DNA from 3 places in the Pseudoalteromonas sp. SM9913 genome. Region 2 is predicted to be linked to each of the others. Evidence: predicted binding sites of a transcription regulator. Region 2 holds the regulator's gene; each other region holds the start of a gene.
The links. The regulator MetJ, encoded in region 2, represses methionine synthesis genes. The targets are predictions, from matches to a motif close to TAGACGTCTAGACGTCTA.

Region 1 (7,934 bases), 1.1 Mb from region 2:
AAAACGGCGAAAAGGTGGGTTTTGGTGAAAAACACATGGTGGTATCGGGTATTCGTGAATACTGTCAAAGCACCGTAGATGATTTAATTGCATTTTATAATGAGCGTAAAGCCACATTAAAACCGGCTTAAATACTTCATTTTACTTAGGCGCTATTTAGCGCCTTTTTTATTACTAAAGCTCAGGTATAATAGCGTTCTTTGTTATTTTAAAGCCAAGCTTATGTCTGCCACATCGTTCTCATCACTAGCCCTAGACCCGTTACTATTAACGGCAATAGAGCAAAATAATTACACTACGCCTACCGCCATTCAGCACAAAACGATACCGCCAATTTTAGCGGGCAAAGACGTTATGGGCAGCGCTCAAACTGGTACTGGTAAAACAGCCGCTTTTGTTTTGCCGCTATTACATAAGCTTTTAAATACCACTAAAAAAGACGAACCAGGCATTGCTCGTGTGGTTATTTTAACGCCCACTAGAGAGCTTGCTCAGCAAGTATTCGCTAGTTTTGAAAAATACGCACAAGGTACAGATATAAAAGGTGCACTTGCTTATGGTGGCGCAAGCATTGGCCCACAAATCAAAGCACTTAAAACAGCGCAAGTAATAGTGGCAACGCCAGGGCGCTTGCTTGATCATATAGTGAAGGGCAGTGTGGTGCTTTCAAGCGTGGACTCTTTGGTATTTGATGAAGCAGACCGTATGCTTGATATGGGTTTTATTGACGAAATTAGACGAATACTGCGTCATATCCCAGGCGATCGTCAAACCTTACTGTTTTCCGCCACCTTTGATGACAGTGTATTTGAGCTAAGTAAAAAATTGCTCAAAGACCCTGAACTTATTGAAGTCGATAAGCGCAACTCTGCTGCTGTAGAGGTTGAACAAGTTATTTACGCAGTAGATGAAGACAGAAAGCGCGAACTGGTATCGCACATGATTGGCATGAAAAACTGGCGCCAAGTGCTTATATTCACCCGCACAAAACAAATGGCCGATAAACTTGCTAAAGAAATGTGTAAAGATGGTTTAAAAACCGAATCTATTCATGGTGATAAATCACAAGGTGCTCGCGACCGAGCTCTCCATAACTTCAAAGAGGGCAGTACACGTGTTTTAGTAGCCACTGATGTAGCTGCGCGCGGTTTAGACATACCGGCACTTAAATACGTAATTAACTTTGAATTGCCATACATAGCTGAAGACTATGTGCATCGTATTGGCCGTACAGGACGAGCTGGCGAGCAAGGCCTTGCAATGTCATTAGTGAGCTTAGATGAGCAATGGCTGCTTGAAGAAATTGAAGTACTGCTGGATACGCGTTTAGCACCACAGTGGCTTGAAGGTTATGAACCTGATTTAAATAAGCCACCTAAAGATAACCGCAAAAACACCAACAAAGCGCGTAAAGATCGCGATAAAAAACGTATTACAGGGCAAAGAGCGCCAAATAGAAGACGTAAATAAAAGCGTTCAGTTTTTAGCTATCAGTTGTCAGTAAAAAAGAGCCCAACACGGCGTTAAATTTAGCGCCGTGGTTTGCTGCATCTTCTTAATTCACTACCTCTCCCTGTTAGTTCTTTTTAGCACGCAGCTTAAGTGTTAAGTCATTGTATTGTTTACATGTAATCAATAAAGTGTAATTATTTTGTCGAGAATGAAATCAGGTGATTGAAGCGAAAAATATAAAAAAGGAAGTGAAATTGGATTATCTCAATTGGTTGAAAAAGGAATACGCTGAGCTAGGTAATGTGTCAGACGAAACTATTAATGCTCATATAAACTCAGCCAAAATGGACTCTCAGCTATTTAGGGAGTTTATCAAAGTCTTAGGATTTTTAATTTTTGTGGTTCCATTCAATTTGTATCTGTCTATTTCAGAGATAGTCACGTTTAATAGTGCTTACTATTGGCTTATTGTGATCTTTTCGAGTTTTATTGGGGTTTTTGTTGCATTGTATTGCGAACAAACCTTAATTAAGAAACAGCTAAAAAAAACAATCCGCGATAAACACAGTAATAAAATATAAATTTAAAAAGAAATTGACCAGCGAATTACATTATAAAAATAAAAAGGCAAGCCATATAGGTGTAGTAGCTCATATCTGATCTTACAGCTGAGGAGAATTAGTTTAGACTTCACCTGACAAGCTGCTATGAGCGAAAAGCGGTCATTGATACTGGCCAAATATCGTCGTTAATAGATTGGTTAAACTGCTCTTTGCGCATATATTCATGAAAATGAGCGCTGCGCGCATATTGGTTAATTTAACTTTACCTAAAAACTTTAGAAAACTTTAGAAAACTTTGCGATAGTAATACCTTAGGTAATTTGTTAAAACTATATAATGTAGAAAAATGAGCGTAGCGTCGGCAGAAATATGCGCGACGAGCGCACTATTAAATTGTTAAGCCTAAAAATATAGAGGAATAGTTTTGCCGAAAGAATGGATTGATGTGGCTGATACAGCCGTAAAAATTGGCTTAGGCTCATTAATTACAGGAGTTTTCACCTACCTAGGTGTGAAGTTTTCGCACAAATCAGAGCAAAGTAAATATCTGCTAGAGCACAAAGTTAAAGTTATAGAACAAATTGCTTCAGAAGCAGGAGAATATTTCGCTGCATGGAATGGTGTTATATCTAAGATTGGCGGCATAACGAAGAAGATGGATTTTGACATGGAAAATGTTGACCTTAGTGCGAACCAATTGAAATGGGTTAAAGAGAGAGATAAAGCCCTTGTTGATTCTTGGTCAGCTAGACAATCTGTTCAGTCAAAATTAAGGTTATTAAAGGCTGAAAATGCTGTAGGAAAATTTAAAGAGTGTATATCTCTGGAAACTCAACTCAGAGATATGATGTTTTTTGATAAAGATTATCCGAATTACAATCAGCTTACTAAGTACCGTAAAGAAGCTAGAACAGCCCAAAGAAAATTTCAAGAAGAGTTAGCCGAAACTTATGAGAATATACCGGCTTAACAAGGCGCTGTTATCGGACTGGTTATCCGCTGCGCTCCAAACCAGCCGCAAAGCGCGGCGTTACCACTGTCTGCAAATGGCACAAATGCGACTGTTAGATTTGATAAAGTCCTACAGTTCAAACCTCACAGATCAAGTTAGTACTTATGAAAATAAACGAAGCTAACTACTTGAACTGGCTTATTTTATTTCGATTATCATTGTTGCCCGAACCCCGAACCCCGAACCCCGAACCCCGAACCCCGAACCCCGAACCCCGAACCCCGAACCCCGAACCCCGAACCCCGAACCCCGAACCCCGAACCCCGAACCCCGCAATTAAGCTATTAGTTTCTCCGCAAGGTTGAGTTCCATTGTTGCTTTTAATAAACGGTATAAGTTAATTGACGCGTCAATTTCTTCTTTACGGTTGGTTAAGCTTTCAATATTTAAGCCCAGTGGTACACCTAAGTGCGCACAGCTTTTTAAAATTGAGTCGAGATTTTCACGACAAATACGTACCGATTCGCTTAATGTATTTTCCGAATCAAGCATGCGCCATTTAGTTGCCTCTGGCACTGAGATACCTAGCCACTGCATAAACTCCAATGTTTTTTCACCACCACAAGGCGTAAAGGTTAATATAATCCGATTAGGTGTCAGGCCTTGTGCTTTGCATGTGCGCGCATAACTGGTTATTAAATCTATGGTTGCTTGTGCATTGTAAACGGCTTGAGAGATAAAAAACTGGCACCCTTGTGCTGTTTTTTCTATTAAGCGTTGGTGCTCATTACGCTTATTGGCATGGCGCTCAGCAATGGTTACACCACCTAAAAAGAAGTCTTCTGACTGCTCTGCCAGAGTTTTGTAGGCATTCGGTAAGCTTAGCTTTATATCACCCGCTGATGATGGGCTGCCCACTAACACCACGTTTTTTAAATCGTAGTCATTTTTAGTTTCATCTAACCACGCTTTAAACTCACTCACACCGCGCTGAGCTACACTTTTATAAGTAATTACATCAAGATCAGATAAGCCTCGTAAGAGTTGACTGTACTCGCGCGGATCAACTGTTTGCTTAAATGCAAATGGACGCGCTTGCTCTGTACGGCTGCTTTCATCTTGAATGTCATAAATAATTACGCCGTCATATTCAATTTCGTGTAAACGGCCTAATAACTTTTCGGCAATGATTTTTAATTGCGCTTTATCAGTCCCAATTTTTGGCGGTGTTGTGCCAATTAGGTAAACACCTTGGTTGGTGTCCTGTATTTTTTCTTGAAGTGATAAAGCCATAATCCTCATTCCAGCTTAATTTGTGATGATGGATTTAATATAGCAGCCATTTAGACGTCTAGATAGATTTATTTATTGAAAGTTTCTCAACTAACGTGAATTATTTTCATAGTTAAACCAAGTTACCAGCAATAACTGACACAGTTGTTTACATAATTAATAGGCTTAGGGCTCTTATATTTAATTACTTTACGGCATACTTAGTTTGGTAAATGTTTTAAAAATTGCTCAATTTAAAAAGGGATAACAATGAAATTTAAATTATTGGCAACTAGCCTAGCGGTATCGCTGGCCTTAACAGGTTGTGCTATGCAGCAAAGTCAAAACACGCAAACAGCAGCTCAACAAGAACAAGTTAATAAAGCAGATGAGCGTGTTTTTTCACAAGATTACCTAATAGAAGAGCTAGATAACGGCCTACGTGTGATGGTAGTTAAAACCGATTACCCAGATGTAGTATCGCTACAAATACCTGTATCTGTAGGCTCGCGTAATGAAGTGGAAGCAGGTAAAACTGGTTTTGCTCACTTTTTTGAACACATGATGTTTAAAGGCTCTGAAAAGTTTCCGCAAGATGTGTATTCAGATATTCTAAAAAATTCAGGGGTTGATAACCGCGCCTACACAACTAACGATTACACTAACTACCACTTAAATTTTTCAAAGCAACATCTTGATAAAGTACTTGAGATTGAAGCTGATATTTTTCAAAACCTAAGCTACACCGAAGAGCAATTTAGAACCGAAGCGCTAACGGTTAAAGGCGAGTACTTAAAAAATAACGCCAGTCCAATTCGTAAATTATTAAGTGCGGTACGCCAAGAAGCGTTCGAAAAACATACCTATAAACACACTACAATGGGCTTTTTTGAAGACATTGAAGCCATGCCAGATCAAATGGCCTACGGTAAAGAGTTTTTTGATAAGTTTTATAAGCCTGAATATGTATCGCTTGTGATTGTTGGTGATGTTGAGCCAAAAGAGACCATGGCGATGGTTAAAAAACACTGGGGTAATTGGCAAAAAGGCGACTATGTTGCTGATATTCCAAAAGAGCCAACTCAACAAGCGCCAAAATATGTGCATGAGCAAAACGAAGGACTACCTGGTCACTGGTTACTTGTGTCGTATAAAGGCGCTGCATGGGAGCCTCAGAAAAAAGACAGAGCCGCATTAGATTTACTATCGCAGCTTTATTTTTCTAGTAATTCAGATATTTACCAAGAGCTGGTAGTAGAAAAGCAAATAGCGAGTCAAATGTTTACCTATAACCCAGAGACTAAAGATCCAGGGTTACTGCATGTATTTGTAAAAGTTGAAAATGCCGATGATTTAGCCACAGTGCGTGATGCTATAAACCGTACGTATGCCAAAGCGCGTACCGAGTTGGTTGATAGCCAAAAACTCAGTGATTTAAAGTCTAATCTTAAATACAGCTTTATAAATGGTTTAGATTCATCGCAAGCAATTGCCTCTACACTTGCCAGCTATATGCATTTTGAGCGCGATCCTGAGGTGATTAATCAGTTGTATAAATCGGCAGACAATATCACTAGCGAAGATATTAGAGCCGTTGCAAATAAGTATTTTGTTGATAATGCGCGCACCACAATTACTATGTCGGCACTTGATAAAGCCCCTGGTTTTGAACAAGAAAGCGATTTAAATGCATTGGTAGCAAAATATCAGCAAGTACCGAGTAAGCCAATCTTTAAAGTACTTGATAAAACTAATAGCTCGCCGTTAATCGATATTAACTTATTATTTAATACCGGTGCCGCTGCCGATCCGCAGGGTAAAAAAGGCGTAGCGGCTTTAACTGCCGCAATGCTAGCGCAAGGTGGCTCAACCTCAATGAGTTACAAAGATATTAAAAAGGCAATGTACCCGCTGGCGGGTAGTTTTGGTTATCAAATAGATAAAGAAATGCTGTCGTTTCAAGGGCGTATCCATAAAGATAATGCAGCTCAGTGGTATGCTTTAGTGAGTGAGCAGCTGTTAAGCCCAGGCTTTAGAGAAGATGACTTTAAACGTCTGAAAAAAGAAATGATCGATGGCATTAAGTCTGGTTTAAAAGCTTCTAACGACGAAGAGTTGGGTAAAGAAGTGCTCTACAGTGTGCTTTATAAAGGCCACCCTTATGAAAGCTATAACTACGGTGATTTATCTGATTTAGAAGCGCTGACCCTTGATGATGTTAAAGCGTTTTATAATGCTGAACTTACACAAGCTAAACTTACTGTGGGTTTAATTGGTGCAGTGCCTGAAAAACTCAAAGCACAAATGTTAGCTGACTTAGCGACACTCCCTAAAGGCGAACAAAGCCGCTTAACAATCCCTGATGCGCCAGAACTTAAAGGTCATCATGCAACGATTGTTGAAAAGTCAGCGCAATCAACGGCTGTGTCGTTCGGGTTCCCTATTGATACCATTCGTAGCAGCGAAGACTGGACCGCATTGTGGTTAGTGCGCTCGTACTTTGGTGAGCATCGCAGTTCTAACAGTTACTTGTACGAACGTATTCGTCAAACGCGTGGTATGAATTACGGTGATTACGCCTATATTGAATACTTCCCTAGAGGTATGTTTCAAACAAAACCGGATGCAAACTTAGGGCGCTCTGAGCAAATATTCCAAGTGTGGCTGCGTCCACTGCGCTCAAACAACGATGCGCATTTTGCAACCCGTACCGCATTATTTGAGCTAGATAAGCTAATTAAAAATGGTATGACCGAGGCAGATTTTGAAGCCACGCGTAACTTTTTAATTAACTTTGTGCCACAAATGGTTGCTAGTCAAAATCGCCAGTTAGGTTATGCGCTAGATAGCGAGTTTTATAACACCGATAGTTTTGTAAACTACGTCACAAGCAAACTGAAAACATTAAGCGTTGATGATGTAAATCGAGTGATTAAAGACAACCTACAAACTGAGAATATTCACTATGTGTTTGTTACCGGTGATGGTGAAGATATGCAAAAACGTTTAGCAACTATGCAAACCTCGCCTATGGTGTATAACACCGATAAGCCTGCCGAGTTAGTGGCTGAAGATAAGGTAATTGCTGATTATAAACTGGCAATTCCTGCAAAAAATATTGAAGTAGTAAAGGTGGATAAAGTATTTCAATAATTTAAGTTTTTAAGTATTAAAAAATGCCCCTGTGCAGTAAGCATTGGGGCATTTTTATATTTTAGGTTTTAAATACTAGTTACTTACTAAAAGTACTGAGGCTGCACCAAGAGCAAAACTAATAACAGAGCTAATAATCAAACCTGCAATAAAACTTTTAGATGGACTGTTATTGGCATCATTTTGGTTGTTCTCATCAAGCTTAATAAGCTCACCTTGGCGTACTTCAAATACCGCACATAAGGCCATGGTGGTTTCTTTTGAGGCTGCACCTTCTTTTTCTACTCGTTGAATGGTTCGCAAGCTTACATCGCAGGCATCGGCAAGCTGTTGTTGTGTCCAATCGAATGTGTGCCTAAGCGACTTTACCGTTGTAGGGTTTAATTGCATGTTAAAGTTTTCCTACAATTAGCTCTACGACTGTTGCAGTGGTATAGCCAAATACTGCACCACCTAATGCACAGCCTAGAATAAAAAAAGCCGCTTTTTTAGGATCGCTAGGAAGACTACTTTGAACTTGCTTGGCAAGCACTTCTTGATCT
Region 2 (7,934 bases):
CACTGGCATTAGGCAGTGCATCCATTACGCCGCTTGAATTAGCTCGTGGGATGAGTGCTTTTGCTAATGGCGGTCACCTAATTGAGCCGTACTTTATTTCACAAATCCAAGATGCAATGGGTAATACGTTATTTAAAACCAATCCCACCATTATTTGTGATGATGAAACGACAACACCTAGCTCGCTAATGCTAGGTGAGCAAGTAGCACCAAATTGTGCGCCGCAGATCATCTCTAAACAAAATGCATTTTTAATTGCCAGCGCAATGAATAGTGCTATTTGGGGTGGCGGTAGCTGGTCACATAAAACCGGTTGGAGTGGAACAGGCTGGCGTGCACAAGCGCTAAAACGTCGCGATCTTTCTGGTAAAACAGGCACGACAAATGATTCTGTAGATACTTGGTTTAGTGGCTTTAACCGCGATGTGATGACATCAGTTTGGGTTGGCTTTGATAACCCAGGTAATACACTGGGACGCTCAACCTACAATAACAACTTAGGAAGTGGTCAAATATCAGGTGCTGAGTCAGGCGCAAAAACAGCTCAGCCTGCATGGGTTGATTTTATGCGCGCCGCACTGGATGGTAAACCTGCTGCGCCCATCGAACCACCTGAAGGCTTAGTTTCTATTCGTATTGATTTAGAAACCGGATTATTAAGTCATAAAAACGATTACACCAGCCGTTTTGAATACTTTGAAAAAGGCACCGCTCCTACCAAGTATGTGTTATCACAACCAAATGATATATTTGAAGAAAACACTAAAACTGAAGAAGAACTATTTTAAATATAGCGAACAGTAAAAAGGCCGCAAATTAGCGGCCTTTTTGATGGTCTAACTAATATTTTGTACCAACCAGTATAAGTCAGAGTGAACGCCAGCAGCAGTCACTTCTTTACCCGCACCGGGCCCTTGTATCACTAATGCGTTTTGGTTATACCACTGGGTATTAATCACAAAAATATTATCGCCAGGGGTCAAATTCGCAACCGCTTCGCTTTTTGGTACATAGGTAATCCCTACCTTAGCGTTTAGCGTGTTGTTTTCAAACTCTAATAACCCGGTGTAGCACAGTGCAGCATTTTGTTGCTGAGCCGCTTGCGCATGCTGCTCAATAAATGCATCTAAACGAGCCTTATTATCAATAAAGTCATTCCAGCTGCCTGCACTTAACTCATCGGGCATCAAAGCGGATAAAGAAATGTCATCAAGTTCCAATTCAATACCTAATTCACGCGCTAAAATAAGCAACTTACGTTGCATATCTCGTCCAGATAAGTCTTCTCGAGGATCAGGCTCTGTGAACCCCAAAGCTTGCGCTTCTAGAACTAAATCTGAAAACGCTTTACTGCCATCATACATACTGCATAACCATGATAGCGTGCCTGAAAACACGCCTTCTATTCGCGTTATTTTATCGCCACTATTTTGTAAATCAGCCAAGGCAAAATTAATCGGTAGTCCGGCCCCTACACTTGCATTATAACGCCAATGTAAGCCACGTTGAGCAAGGCTTTCACGTAGTGTTTGATACCACGAAAGCGATGCGGTTCCCGCGTATTTATTAGCACTAATTAGATGGCAGTTTAATTCAACTAACTTACTATAAAGCTGACTAAAATGTTCACTGGCGGTAATGTCGATCACTATTTTATGTTCATACTCAAGAGTATCTATGTATGACAATAAATCGGCTTGTTTATAGGAGCTTGCATGGTTTTCCCATTGAAGTTGCCAGCTTTCACAGTCTAATCCATTAGCATTCACCAGCATCTGCTCTGAGCGTAAAAGCGCTACTAACTTGACGTTAAAATCAGTTGATAAGCGTGCTAGTTGAGCAGGTAATTGGCGCATAAACTCAGCACCTACATTACCAAGTCCTGCAATAATTAAAGCTATTTCTTGTGCTTTATTAATGAGCTTGTCATGTAACAGGCTCAGCACATCACTTTCAAGTACTTGATCGGTTAATAGTAACGTATATCCCTCACCGTAATGGGTAAACCGAGGCTGTATAGATTGTGTTTGTAATAAGGCTTCACTTTGCTTAACAAGCGGCGCTACCTCTTGATCAGGTGCAATAATCGCCACCCCATTTAAGTTTGACTCACTAATATTGGCGCGGCCAGCAAAATAATTAGCCACCTGATGTGTCGCTGACGCAGGGACTAGTAAGTAGATTTCGCCTTCGTGTTCAAAGTGATGCAAACTATGCTGAATAAGTTGGCTAACATGTGCTACTTCGCCTTCACTCAGATCATCAACAATGAGTAAATCCACATTATTTACTGTGGTTAAAAAGCGTTTTTGTTTACTCATTCCTAGTTTAACTATTTCGGTATGACTGCCTTGAGGATCGTAACTACTGCGAACAACTAATTCTATATCGGTATCTTTTAATGGCGATAATGTTTTAGCGTGTAATACTGGATTACCTAACCTCGCTAATAAATTAGCTTGATCACGGCACACTCGCGCATACTTAACCGCATTAGCAACCTTACGCGGATCAGTACTAAAAACACCTTGAGTGTCAGTCCAAATAGAGACTTTTTTAGCATTGCAATACCGCGCTAATAAAGTGGCACTGTAATCACTGCCATTTCGCCCTAAGGTCACTGTTTCACTATGTAAATCAGCCGCAATAAACCCCGTAACTACATTAATTTTACTCGTCTGTATGGCTTTTAAGCACTGCTGCTGATTATTAGCATGCTGCAGCTGTCCGGCATCTAACGTAAATAACTGCCTAGCGTCATGGGCACAAGCGCTAACGTTAAGCTGTTCTAAGTAAGCGCTTAGTAACCTTGCAGACCACAATTCACCATGTGCTAATAACGCAGCTTCAGCTAATGTTCCTTGCTTAGCCTGCTTGGTAATAATACTGAGCTCAGTTTCAAGTAAATCAAGCGCATGGTGCTTAGCGTTAGCTATTAATAATTGCTCAATCAGAGCTATTTGATGGTTGCTCAATAGCAATACAATATCAGCAATAGCTTGAGTGTCTTGCTGTTGATAGCTTTGCCACAGTTTAACTAAGGTGTCGGTGGTTTTACCGGCAGCCGATACCACCACACAATCCCCAGCTTGAGCATGAGTTAAAATAATATTTGCGACACTTTTAAAGCGATCCGCTGAGCTTAAACTCGAACCACCAAATTTATGAACCTGATTTACCATATTAATACCGACTCGCATTTATGTTTTGTATTTTGAAGATTGGTATGCACTACCATAACGCCGGATGCGCCGCGTTTAACTTTGCTGAACCAAATGATTCACTAGCACCACTTTTTGCCGATAGGCCGGGATTGGCTTGCCCTGGGCGCACCAAATTAAATACCCTGTCTAAGTCAGCGAGTAAATCATTTACATCTTCAATACCCACCGAGATACGAATAAGCGTGTCGCCTACTCCGGCTTCTGCACGCGCGGTTGCGTCCATGCCGGCGTGGGTCATAGTCGCAGGGTGACAAATCAAACTTTCTACTCCACCTAATGATTCCGCTAAGCTAAATTCATTTAAGCGCGTTAAAAACGCTGCAGCATCGTTTATATCGCCTTTTATATCAAAACTAACCATAGCACCAAAGCCAAGCTGCTGCGCCTTAGCTAGCGCATGTTGAGGGTGTGATTCAAGACCTGGGTAGTAAACTTGGGCAACAAACTGGGAGCGTTCTAAATACTGTGCAATGGCGAGTGCATTTTCTTGGTGTTGCCTTAAACGCACGTTTAACGTACGTAAGCCTCTGAGCGTTAAATAGCTATCAAATGGCGCGCCAGTGATGCCAATGTTATTTGCCCACCACGCTAACTCTTCACCTAACTCAGCAGTCGCTGCGATAACCGCGCCACCAACAACGTCTGAATGGCCATTGATATATTTTGTGGTTGAGTGCACCACAATATCAGCGCCAAACTTAATCGGGTTTTGTAATGCTGGCGATAAAAACGTGTTGTCGGCGGCAACCAGTGCACCACACTGTTTAGCTGTATCAGTTACCGCTTTAATATCTGTTAGGCGTAAAATAGGATTGCTAGGTGTTTCAATCCAAATCAGCTTAGGTTTAATAGCAAGGATGCGTGTCAAACTGTCGCTTTTGGTAAAATCGACCACTTCTAGTTTTAATAAGCCGCGCTTTTCTAGCGAAGTAAATAAGCGATAGCTGCCCCCATAACAGTCATGAGGGATCACTAACGTATCGTCACTATTAAGTAATTGTGTTGTTAGGTGAACGGCTGCCATGCCTGTTGCGGTAATAATGCCTTTAGCGCCACCTTCAAGCTCCGTGAGCGCCTCAGCCAAAATGTCACGATTGGGGTTACCACTGCGGCCATAATCATATTGGCGCTTTGTATCAAAGTCAGCAAATGAGTAAGTTGTTGATAAATAAAGCGGTGGAACAACCGCACCATGCTGTTTGTCGGCTTCTATTCCACTACGAACAGCAATTGTTGCCTTATTTTTTTCACTCATTTTCGCTACCTTTACTAATTTGGATGTTTAGACGTCTAAAATGTAGCGCATGCAATTTAAGATGTCAAAACATTTAAATGTCTAGATAGCTAAATAACTAGTATTTGACTATCTTTTTTAAACCGATAGAATTTCACGCATATTTACACGCTTTGATGCTGTGTGAGCAATTTATAATCTGAGGCAACGATACATCTTATGGCTAAATGGAATGGTGAATATATTCACCCATACGCAGAACACGGGAAAAAATCCGAACAAGTAAAGAAGATCACCGTTTCGATCCCGCTAAATGTATTAAAAGTATTAACTGATGAACGTACTCGTCGTCAAATAAACAACTTACGTCATGCAACAAATAGCGAGCTTTTATGCGAAGCGTTTTTGCATGCGTTTACCGGGCAACCGCTGCCTAATGATGATGATTTGCGTAAAGATAACGCAGAAAAAGTACCTGAAGAAGTGAAGAAAATAATGCAAGAAATGGGACTAGAAGTGCCTATTTTAAATGAAGACTAGAAGGGTCTTTATACAAAAAAACCTCAGCAAATAGCTGAGGTTTTTTTTGCGCTAATTTACACTTAACAATTACGCCATGTAGTTTTCTGGCATATCAATTTGTGCAACGCCAGAGTCTACCGCCGCCTGCGCAACCGCTTTAGCTATACGTGGTAACAAACGTGGATCCATTGGTTTTGGTATAATATATTTAGCACCAAACTCTAATTTGTCGATGCCTGCGGCAGTAAGCACTTCAGTTGGCACGGGCTCTTTAGCAATACTGCGAATTGCTTCTACAGCAGCAATTTTCATCTCGTCGTTTATTTCACTGGCACGTACATCTAACGCACCACGGAAAATAAACGGAAAACACAATACGTTATTAACTTGATTCGGATAATCAGAGCGACCTGTAGCCATAATTAAATCGTTACGTGCAGCGTGTGCTAATTGCGGATCGATTTCAGGATCGGGGTTTGAACAAGCAAATACCACGGGTCTATCAGCCATTAATTTTAAATCTTCAGGGGCTAATAAGTTAGGGCCCGATACACCCACAAACACATCGGCATCTTCAATTACATCTTGTAAAGTACGTTTATCGGTATTGTTTGCAAATAATTGCTTATATTCATTCAAGTCATCACGACGCGTATGAATAACTCCTTTGCGATCTAACATATAAATATGTTCACGCAACGCGCCACATTTAATTAAAAGCTCCATACAGGCAACAGCTGCAGCGCCGGCACCTAAACATACAATAATTGCATCTTCAATTGCTTTGCCCTGTACTTCCAGCGCGTTTAGCATACCCGCAGCCGTTACAATAGCCGTACCATGCTGATCATCATGAAAAACAGGAATGCTACAACGCTCTATAAGCGCTTTTTCTATTTCAAAACACTCGGGCGCTTTAATATCTTCTAAATTAATTCCACCAAAGGTGTCGGCAATATTAGCCACCGTGTTAATAAAGTCTTCGGTAGTACGGTGCTTAACTTCAATATCTATAGAGTCTAACCCTGCAAAACGCTTAAATAGTAGCGCTTTACCTTCCATAACGGGTTTTGAAGCCAGTGGACCTAAATTACCTAAGCCTAAAATTGCGGTGCCGTTAGTAATAACCGCAACCATATTTCCTTTACCAGTATATTTGTAGGCATTTGCTGGATCAGCGGCAATTTCACGAACAGGTTCTGCGACACCCGGGCTGTATGCGAGCGCGAGGTCTTTAACCGTCTCAGCGGGCTTGGTCAGCTCAATACTGATTTTACCTGGAACGGGATGGGCATGGTAATGTAGTGCTTGTTCACGAAAATCTGACATAACGCGATTATATCCTGCAATTTAAGTTAAAGTGAGAGGTAGTTTTAATCTACGATACCTTTATTATTTTTAAATTCCAAGCAATATCAGGTCTATCCTGTTATATGCTAGAACTGTTAATTTTAAGTGATTTATCAGCAACTTCCCTAGATTATCCTGACATTTTTAAAATATAAATTCGTCATAAAAATGAAAAATACAGGTACTTTTTGCCCTTGTTCTATTTTTATAAAGCGTATTTTTTAGTCTTAAATTAAAATAGTGAAATACCGAATTTTATTTAACTTTAAACACAAATAACCTCACGTTACCTGCATTTGAGTACCATCTTTAAAGTTTAACAAATAAAAATATAGAGAATATTGGCTGTTTTGTCTGCAAATGTTTATGCATACTCAGAATAAGAACAGGAAATAGTTATGCAAAAAAAATAAATACAAAATTGCTAAGAAAGCAGGTAGGAAAGTAAATTTTGGCCACAAAAAAAGCACCCTAAGGTGCTTTTTTTACATAGAAACAAAAAATTATTTTTTGCTGCTAAGTGCACCGAAGCGCTTGTTGAAGCGATCAACACGGCCGCCAGTGTCTAAAATCTTTTGCTTACCAGTGTAAAACGGGTGACACGCAGAACATACGTCTAAGTGAATGTCTTTACACAGAGTAGAACGAGTTTCGAATTTGTTTCCGCATGAACAAGTTGCAGAAATTACTTCGTACTTAGGGTGAATACCTTCTTTCATAGGAACCTCTAGTTAAGGCCGCATCGCTCTCCAAACCCGAAGTCTGGCACCATACGTCGTTAAAACAAATTTATTGGTCGCGAATTTTATCCAACAACCCGCACGCACACAAGCTTTAATTACCCTTTTTGCTAAAAAGTCGGCAAACACCTATTCATTACTGATTTGTCGGTAGGCTTTTAATGCTATTTTTAGTACATTAAACCATTACGTTAATTGGTTGAGTTGTTATGCGTTTTGCTGAAGTTGCAATAAAAGTCCCCTTGCCTCGCACCTTTGATTATAAAGTGGATGAGCAATTAGTACCTCTGACTCAATTACAGCCTGGTATGCGCGTGTTAGTCCCTTTTGGTAATCAACGTAAAGTAGCGGTTATTCTTAGCTTAAAAACGGAAACAGCAGTCCCCGAAGGCAAAATAAAATCTATTATTGAAGTTATTGACGACTCACCGGTGTTATCTGCGCAGCATTTAGAGCTACTGAAATTTACAGCGCGTTATTATTGCTATCCACTCGGTGAAACTATTCATATTGCATTGCCCAGTGCACTGCGCCAAGGTGAGTGCCCTGATAAAACCAGTATAAACATGGTGACATTAAGCGAAAAGGGAGCATTTTTACCGTCTTTAAAAGCTAAAACACAGCTTAATTTGCTTAAGCAATTATCAGCATCAGGTAAATCATCATTAACCGAACTCAAAGCTCTCGGGTTTAATAAAAAAACCATTGATACCCTTTTAGATAAAAAGCTAATAGTTCAAACCATTGAGCACGACAATCAATGGCAACATACCTCGCCAACGGTTGGCAGCAAACCCCGTTTAAATAAAGAGCAAGCCATTGCCTGCACTGCAATTAATCAAAGTACGGGGTTTAATAGTTTTT
Region 3 (7,934 bases), 1.1 Mb from region 2:
TAACGTCAACATGGTGACCAGAAAGATTAATTTTCATAGGGTATCCTTTTATTTGTTACCTCATAGTTAGTATTGGGGGCTAAACGAATTAACACAAGAGAAAAAATGAAAATTACGCAATTATTTATTACCCCACCTGATTTAGATCATTCATTTAGCATTAAGTATGCAAAAAGCCGCTTTAAAGCGGCCTTTAGAGGTGTTGATAATTTAATCAACCAACAAATTAATCGGTGTATGAACAACAATAATCTGCAAAATCACTTACTTTTACATGAAAGCTCACATTAGCATCAACATTAAATGACTCGCCCGCGTTAAATGTTTGCCATTCGCTTTCACCAGGTAGTAACACATCCCACTGCCCTGCAAGTAATTCCATGCACTCTTTTTGGTTGGTATTAAACTCAAATTCACCGGGTTGCATAAAACCCAAGGTTTTCGCTTCACCATTACCTAAAAGCACAGTACGGCTTGATACTTTGCCATCAAAGTACACATTGGCTTTTTTAACCACACTAACGTTATCGAACTTTGGCATGTTAACTCCTGTTGTTAATTTATAATTTTGTTACCCCCACAGTGCCTGATACATAAAAACCTTGCAAGTTAAGTGCTGTGAAAATTACTCATCTAAAATCCAAAAGGTTAAAAAAGAACGACTTTATAGAGAGATATGCTTCGAGCAACGGGCTGCGAGTTTCGAACAGAGTCTTTAGTAATTTATGCACAAAGAGGGCTATGTGACGCTTTGCTTTAGAGAAGTAATCAAACAGCTAAACTAATTTTTTAATTTGGTTTTTGTATTGCCTCATTTTCTTCTCATTCGCTTCTCTTTGTTCAAATTAATTTTTAATGATTTGTGCACAAAGAGGGCGATGAGACACTACGCTTTAGAGAAGTGATAAAAGTACAGCTCATAAAAAAGCCCGCCCTGCTATACACAGGGCGGGCTTTTAAATGTTAAAGCAGTCGCTTAAAACAATGCGTTTGCTTTGTTAACGATGTTTTCTACGGTGAAGCCGAAGAATTCAAATAGCTCGTTAGCTGGTGCCGACTCACCAAAGGTGGTCATACCAACTACGGCGCCATTTAGGCCTACATACTTGTACCAGTAATCAGCAATACCCGCTTCAATCGCTACGCGACGTGAAACGCTTGCTGGTAATACGCTTTCTTTGTACTGATGCGATTGGTCTTCAAACGCATCAGTACATGGCATAGATACAACACGTACCTTTTTACCCTGCGCACGTAGCTCTTTCGCAGAGTCTTGCGCTAGCTGTACTTCAGAACCCGTTGCAATCAAAATAAGCTCTGGATTGCCGTCACAACTTAAGATGTAACCACCCTTTTTAACGTCGCTTAATTGCTGGGCATCACGAACTTGCTGCTCTAAGCCTTGGCGAGTAAAGATTAATGATGTAGGACCGTCTTTACGTTCAATAGCTTGTTGCCATGCAATTGCTGACTCAACTTGGTCACATGGGCGCCAGTTGTATAGGTTAGGCGTTAAACGCATGCTCGCAATTTGCTCAACTGGTTGGTGAGTTGGACCATCTTCACCTAAACCAATTGAATCGTGCGTGTATACATAAATGCTTGGTTGCTTCATTAATGCAGCCATACGTACCGCGTTGCGTGCGTATTCCATAAACATTAAGAACGTTGCACCGTAAGGAATAAAGCCTTTATGCAGTGCAATACCGTTCATAATGGCCGACATACCAAACTCACGTACACCGTAGTAAATGTAGTTACCACTTGCATCATCAGCAGTTAAGCCTTTAGAGCCATCCCAAATTGTTAAGTTTGAACCCGCTAAATCGGCAGAACCACCCATAAATTCAGGTAGTAACGGGCCAAATGCGTTTAATGCATTTTGCGACGCTTTACGCGATGCAGGGTTTGCAGGGTTTGCTTGCAGCTCTTCAATGTACGCTTGTGATTTTTCAGCCCAGTCAGCTGGTAATTCTGAATGTGTACGGCGTTTGTATTCTGCTGCTAGCTCTGGGTATGCTTTTTCATATGCGGCAAATTTTTCGTCCCAGCTTGCTTCAAGCTGTTGGCCTTTTTCTTTGTTATCCCACTGTGCATAAATATCTGCAGGGATTTCAAATGCATCGCCCGTCCAACCTAAAAACTCGCGAGACGCTTTAATTTCGTCATCACCTAGTGGTGCACCGTGACAATCGTGGCTACCTGATTTATTAGGTGAGCCGTAACCAATAATAGTTTTACAACAAATTAGTGTTGGCTTATCAGTCACGCTTTTAGCTTCTGCAATTGCTGCACTTACTGCATCGCTATCATGGCCATCAACGTCACTAATTACATGCCAGCCGTATGCTTTAAAACGTGCTGGGGTATCATCACTAAACCAACCTTCAACTTCACCGTCGATTGAAATGCCGTTGTCATCCCAAAATGCCACTAATTTGCCTAGGCCTAATGTACCGGCTAGTGAGCATGCTTCATGAGAAATACCTTCCATTAAACAACCATCACCCATAAACGCATACGTGTGGTGATCAACAATGTCGTGGCCTTCACGGTTAAACTGCGCTGCTAATGCTTTTTCAGCAATCGCCATACCTACCGCATTTGTGATCCCTTGACCTAATGGGCCCGTAGTGGTCTCAATTCCTGGCGCGTATCCATATTCTGGATGGCCTGGTGTTTTAGAATGCATTTGGCGGAAGTTTTTAATTTCGTCCAGTGGCAAGTCATAACCACTTAAATGCAGTAGAGAATAAATTAGCATTGAACCGTGACCATTTGAGAGTATAAATCGATCTCGGTCAGCCCACTCTGGATTTGTTGGGTTATGTTTTAGATAATCGCGCCATAATACTTCTGCGATATCAGCCATGCCCATAGGGGCTCCAGGGTGACCAGATTTGGCCTTTTGTACTGCGTCCATTGACAAGACGCGAATAGCATTTGCAAGTTCTTTGCGAGATGGCATGAATTCTCCTACCTTTATATGTATTTGCGCGGGTATTTATTTATCCCCATTCTTACTTATTGTGGGGGCTGTGTGCAATTAAAAACCCATAAAAATAGGGCATTATGAATATTTTTTAAGAACCATTTACTATTAGATATTTTATTTAGACGTCTAGGCGTAAAAAAACTATGCAAGTTCATTTGTTTTAGATAAAATACGCGCCTTAATTTTTTAGCGCTAATACCGACGTTTGTGAAGCGCAATATTTGTGAGCATAATTACAATGGCAAAACATTTATTTACTTCTGAATCTGTTTCTGAAGGTCATCCGGATAAAATCGCCGATCAAATTTCTGATGCGGTACTTGATGCTATCCTAGAGCAAGACTCTCATGCCCGTGTAGCGTGTGAAACTTACGTTAAAACCGGTATGGTTATGGTTGGTGGTGAAATCACGACTAGCGCATGGGTTGATATCGAAGAAATTACACGTAAAACAGTACGTGAAATTGGTTACACACACTCAGATATGGGCTTTGATGCCGATTCGTGTGCAATTTTAAACACGATTGGTAAACAGTCTCCTGACATTAACCAAGGTGTTGACCGTACAAGCCCTGAAGAGCAAGGCGCTGGCGACCAAGGCTTAATGTTTGGTTACGCATGTAACGAAACTGAAGTATTAATGCCTGCTCCAATTACTTATTCTCACCGTTTAGTACAACGCCAAGCACAAGTACGTAAAAGCGGCGAGCTTAACTGGTTGCGTCCAGATGCAAAATCACAGGTTACGTTTGCATACGAAAATGGCAAGCCAGTAGGCATTGATGCCGTTGTACTTTCTACTCAGCACAGCGAAGATGTATCGCAAAATGACTTAGTAGAAGCGGTAATGGAAACAATTATTAAGCCGGTACTTCCTGCTGAGCTTATTACTAGCGCAACTAAGTTTTTCATTAACCCAACAGGTCGTTTTGTAATTGGTGGACCAATGGGTGACTGTGGTTTAACTGGTCGTAAAATCATTGTAGATACTTACGGTGGCATGGCTCGTCACGGTGGTGGTGCTTTCTCTGGTAAAGATCCATCAAAAGTTGACCGCTCAGCGGCTTATGCTGCACGTTATGTTGCTAAAAACATTGTTGCTGCTGGCCTTGCTGACAAGTGTGAACTTCAGGTGTCTTATGCTATTGGTGTTGCAGAGCCAACATCTATCAGTGTTGAAACATTTGGCACAGGTAAATTAGAAGAAGCGCGTTTAATCGAACTTATTCGTGAACACTTTGACTTACGCCCTTACGGCCTGATTCAAATGCTTGATCTTGAGCGCCCTATTTATCTTCCAACAGCGGCTTACGGCCACTTTGGCCGTGATGAATTCCCATGGGAACGCACAGATAAAGCAGACGCACTTCGCGCAGCAGCTGGCCTGTAAGCCACCTAGCTAATATTAAAACGGCCCTTTTTAGGGCCGTTTTGCTATGTGTATCAAGTTAGTCATAAAACAGTCTCGAACTGTTTAACATTTTAGGTATATACTCTGCTTATACAATAAAGCGTGTTAGGGATAAAAAATGGCCGACAATTTTCGTGTTATATTTGTAGGACTTGCAGAAGGCGCAGACAGCCAAGCAGTGACCAATGCACTGACAGAAAAACTAAAAACCTCACCTGAAAAGGTGGCGGCATTTTTTAATGGCAAGCCGCTGTTTGCTCCTAGCAACAAAGAGAAAGCCCTTAAGCAAGCTAAGTTACTTTCAACGCTGGGGATCAAAAGCAAACTTCAGCAAACAGCCCCTACACAAGCTACTTCTCAAAAAGCGCACGACAGCCAGCGAGATCAGCGCTTATTTGATGCCCTAGATTACATTACTAGTAGCTTAATTCGTCTTGAAGAGAAACTTGAGGATCTTGAGCAACGTCTCCCCGAGGTTGAGTTATCACTGCCTGATGAAAATGACGAACCATGGCAAGATGACGATTTAATGCTAGATGAGCCACTCTCTACAACACCCAAAAAACGCAGTAACCTTGTTTTATATTCACTGATTGCCACAGTTGTAATATTACTTATTGTGCTTGCTGTGTATTTAATGTTTCCGAACTTATTCTCTTTTTAATTATGGTTTAGTTATTTAATGAGCAATAATCGCGCACAAATAAGACTCGATATTCGTAAAGCACGGAATAATCTATCAAAAAACCAGCAAGAAATAGCGGCCCACTCGCTTAAATTGAATTTTATTCAATATATAAAAAGCCAAAAAACAGCTAAAAAAAAACATATCGCTATTTATTTAAGCAATGATGGAGAGCTAGATACATCATTGTTAATTAAGGAATTATGGCTCAACAAACAGCATGTTTACTTACCTGTAATTCACCCTTTCAACGGGGCTAATTTACTATTTCAACGATATGAAAAAAACTCACCCATGAGAGCAAACCGCTATGGTATCTTGGAGCCTAAGCTGAACTGCTCTCAAATATGCCCATTGCCAGCGCTTGATTATCTACTTATGCCACTTGTTGCATTTGATAAATTTGGTAATCGCCTTGGAATGGGGGGTGGGTTTTACGATAGAACCTTGGCACGTTTACACGAAGAAAACTGGCAGCAACCACAACTTATTGGCCTAGCACACGAATGCCAACAAGTGGATAAGCTCCCAATTGAATCGTGGGATGTGCCTCTTAAAACTATTATTACACCCAATAAAACCTACTGTTGGTAACAATTAATCTTGTAAACTAACAGTCTATTTTTGACATAAATGAGCACATAGCAATGACACAAGATGAATTAAAAAAAGCAGCTGCATGGGCTGCACTGGAGTTTGTAAAAGAAAACACCATAGTGGGTGTTGGTACAGGCTCAACCGTTAATCATTTTATTGATGCTTTAGGCACAGTAAAAGACACCATCGTTGGTGCAGTATCTAGTTCAGAAGCGTCTACAGCACGTTTAAAAGAACTTGGTATAGAAGTATTTGAGCTAAATGATGTTGATGCTCTGGACGTATACGTTGATGGCGCAGATGAAATTAACGCTCTAAACGAAATGATTAAAGGCGGTGGTGCAGCGCTCACCCGTGAAAAAATAGTAGCGGCAGTGGCTAAACAGTTTGTGTGTATTGTTGATGACACCAAACTAGTCGATACCTTAGGGGATTTCCCGCTGCCAGTTGAAGTTATTCCGATGGCGCGCAGCTATGTTGCCCGCGAATTATTAAAACTTGGCGGTGATCCTGTGTATCGCCAAGGTGTTGTAACCGATAACGGCAACGTTATTTTAGATGTACATAATTTAAAAATTACCCATGCTAAACAGCTTGAAACACAAATAAATCAAATTGTTGGCGTAGTCACCAACGGCCTATTTGCAGAGCGCGGTGCTGATAAAGTGATTATCGGCACAAAAAATGGGCCACAAATTAAATAGGATATGGTTATGAGTAAGGTATCGTTAGCAAAAGACAAAATTAAAATTCTCTTGCTTGAAGGTGTTCACCAAAGCGCTGTTGAAACGCTAAAACGTAACGGTTATAGCAATATCGACTACGTTAAAACATCGTTGCCAGAGGACGAACTTATAGAGCGCATTAAAGATGTGCACTTTGTAGGGCTTCGTTCTCGTACTCATATTAACGAATCTGTATTAAACGCAGCTGAAAAGCTAGTTGCTATCGGTTGTTTTTGTATTGGTACCAACCAAGTAGATTTAAATGCAGCACGTGAACGCGGTATTGCAGTATTTAATGCCCCGTTTTCAAATACTCGCTCTGTGGCTGAGCTTGTGCTTGGTGAAATATTGCTGTTATTACGTGGTATTCCACAGCGTAATGCCGCTGCCCATCGTGGCGGCTGGTTAAAAACAGCCAATGGCTCTTTTGAAGCTCGCGGTAAAACCTTAGGTATTATTGGTTACGGCCACATTGGTACTCAGTTGGGTATTATGGCTGAAAATATTGGTATGAACGTGGAGTATTACGACATAGAAGACAAACTATCTTTAGGTAATGCGACACAAGTGCATAACTTAACACAGCTGTTGCAACGTGCTGATATTATTAGCTTACATGTTCCAGAGACACCGCAAACTAAAAACCTAATTGGCACGGCTGAATTGGCGGTAATGAAGCAAGGCTCTATTTTAATTAACGCTTCACGTGGTACTGTCGTTGATATTGACGCCCTGGCAGAAGCGCTAACAGAGAAAAAACTCAGCGGCGCAGCAATTGACGTATTCCCAGTTGAACCTAAATCTAACGATGAAGAATTTATCTCGCCACTGCGTGAATTCGACAACGTTATTTTAACGCCGCACATTGGGGGTTCTACTCAAGAAGCACAGGAAAACATTGGTATTGAAGTAGCAGGTAAACTCGCTAAGTACTCAGATAATGGCTCAACTATTACAGCAGTTAACTTCCCTGAAGTATCATTACCAGAACTTGCCAACCGTAGTCGCTTGTTACACGTGCACCACAACCGCCCTGGCGTGTTAACGCAAATTAACCAAGCGTTTGCTCAGCATGGTATTAATATTGCCGCACAGTACTTACAAACGGATGAAGCAATTGGTTACGTGGTTATTGACGTAGATACCGTTCAATCTGAAGTAGCACTAAAAGAACTCAGTGCTGTTGAAGGCACAATTAGAGCCCGTATTCTTCACTAAATAATCAGCTATCAGCTATCAGCTATCAGCTATCAGCTATCAGCTAAAATAATAAAAGCCGTACTTGAATAATCGAGTACGGCTTTTTACATTAAACTGGAAGCTGGCAACTTATTCTATTATTTGCCTTTTACTTCTAAATTTATAAATTTAACCAGCTCTTCGGGTTGCCCTGCTAACATCATTAGCTGCTGATTTACTTCCATCATGGTTTTACCTTCAGGCAGTTTAGCTGACACACTAAACGAATTTAGACCTTTAGCAAAGTCAGTTAATGCTTGCGCTATTTCTTCGGTTACAGGT

Region 1: the regulator MetJ is predicted to act here: its motif matches at 4,304-4,321, upstream of PSM_RS11830 (methylenetetrahydrofolate reductase).
Region 3: the regulator MetJ is predicted to act here: its motif matches at 3,115-3,132, upstream of metK (methionine adenosyltransferase).

The regions. Positions count from the first base shown of each region.
Region 1 covers NC_014803.1:2,576,052-2,583,985, reverse strand. The annotation lists gene PSM_RS11850 (DUF3581 domain-containing protein) at 1-131, shown strand, start outside; gene PSM_RS11845 (DEAD/DEAH box helicase) at 223-1,470, shown strand; gene PSM_RS11840 (hypothetical protein) at 1,671-2,033, shown strand; gene PSM_RS11835 (hypothetical protein) at 2,440-2,985, shown strand; gene PSM_RS11830 (methylenetetrahydrofolate reductase) at 3,304-4,260, opposite strand; gene PSM_RS11825 (M16 family metallopeptidase) at 4,510-7,392, shown strand; gene PSM_RS11820 (helix-turn-helix transcriptional regulator) at 7,468-7,782, opposite strand; gene PSM_RS11815 (hypothetical protein) at 7,784-7,934, opposite strand, start outside.
Region 2 covers NC_014803.1:329,034-336,967, reverse strand. The annotation lists gene PSM_RS01515 (penicillin-binding protein 1A) at 1-788, shown strand, start outside; gene metL (bifunctional aspartate kinase/homoserine dehydrogenase II) at 837-3,182, opposite strand; gene metB (cystathionine gamma-synthase) at 3,232-4,479, opposite strand; gene metJ (met regulon transcriptional regulator MetJ) at 4,678-4,998, shown strand; gene PSM_RS01495 (malic enzyme-like NAD(P)-binding protein) at 5,068-6,309, opposite strand; gene rpmE (50S ribosomal protein L31) at 6,834-7,049, opposite strand; gene priA (primosomal protein N') at 7,280-7,934, shown strand, end outside.
Region 3 covers NC_014803.1:2,543,195-2,551,128, forward strand. The annotation lists gene hpf (ribosome hibernation-promoting factor, HPF/YfiA family) at 1-37, opposite strand, end outside; gene ppnP (pyrimidine/purine nucleoside phosphorylase) at 227-541, opposite strand; gene tkt (transketolase) at 977-2,968, opposite strand; gene metK (methionine adenosyltransferase) at 3,234-4,385, shown strand; gene PSM_RS11700 (hypothetical protein) at 4,525-5,070, shown strand; gene PSM_RS11705 (5-formyltetrahydrofolate cyclo-ligase) at 5,089-5,685, shown strand; gene rpiA (ribose-5-phosphate isomerase RpiA) at 5,739-6,392, shown strand; gene serA (phosphoglycerate dehydrogenase) at 6,402-7,631, shown strand; gene PSM_RS11720 (hypothetical protein) at 7,751-7,934, opposite strand, start outside.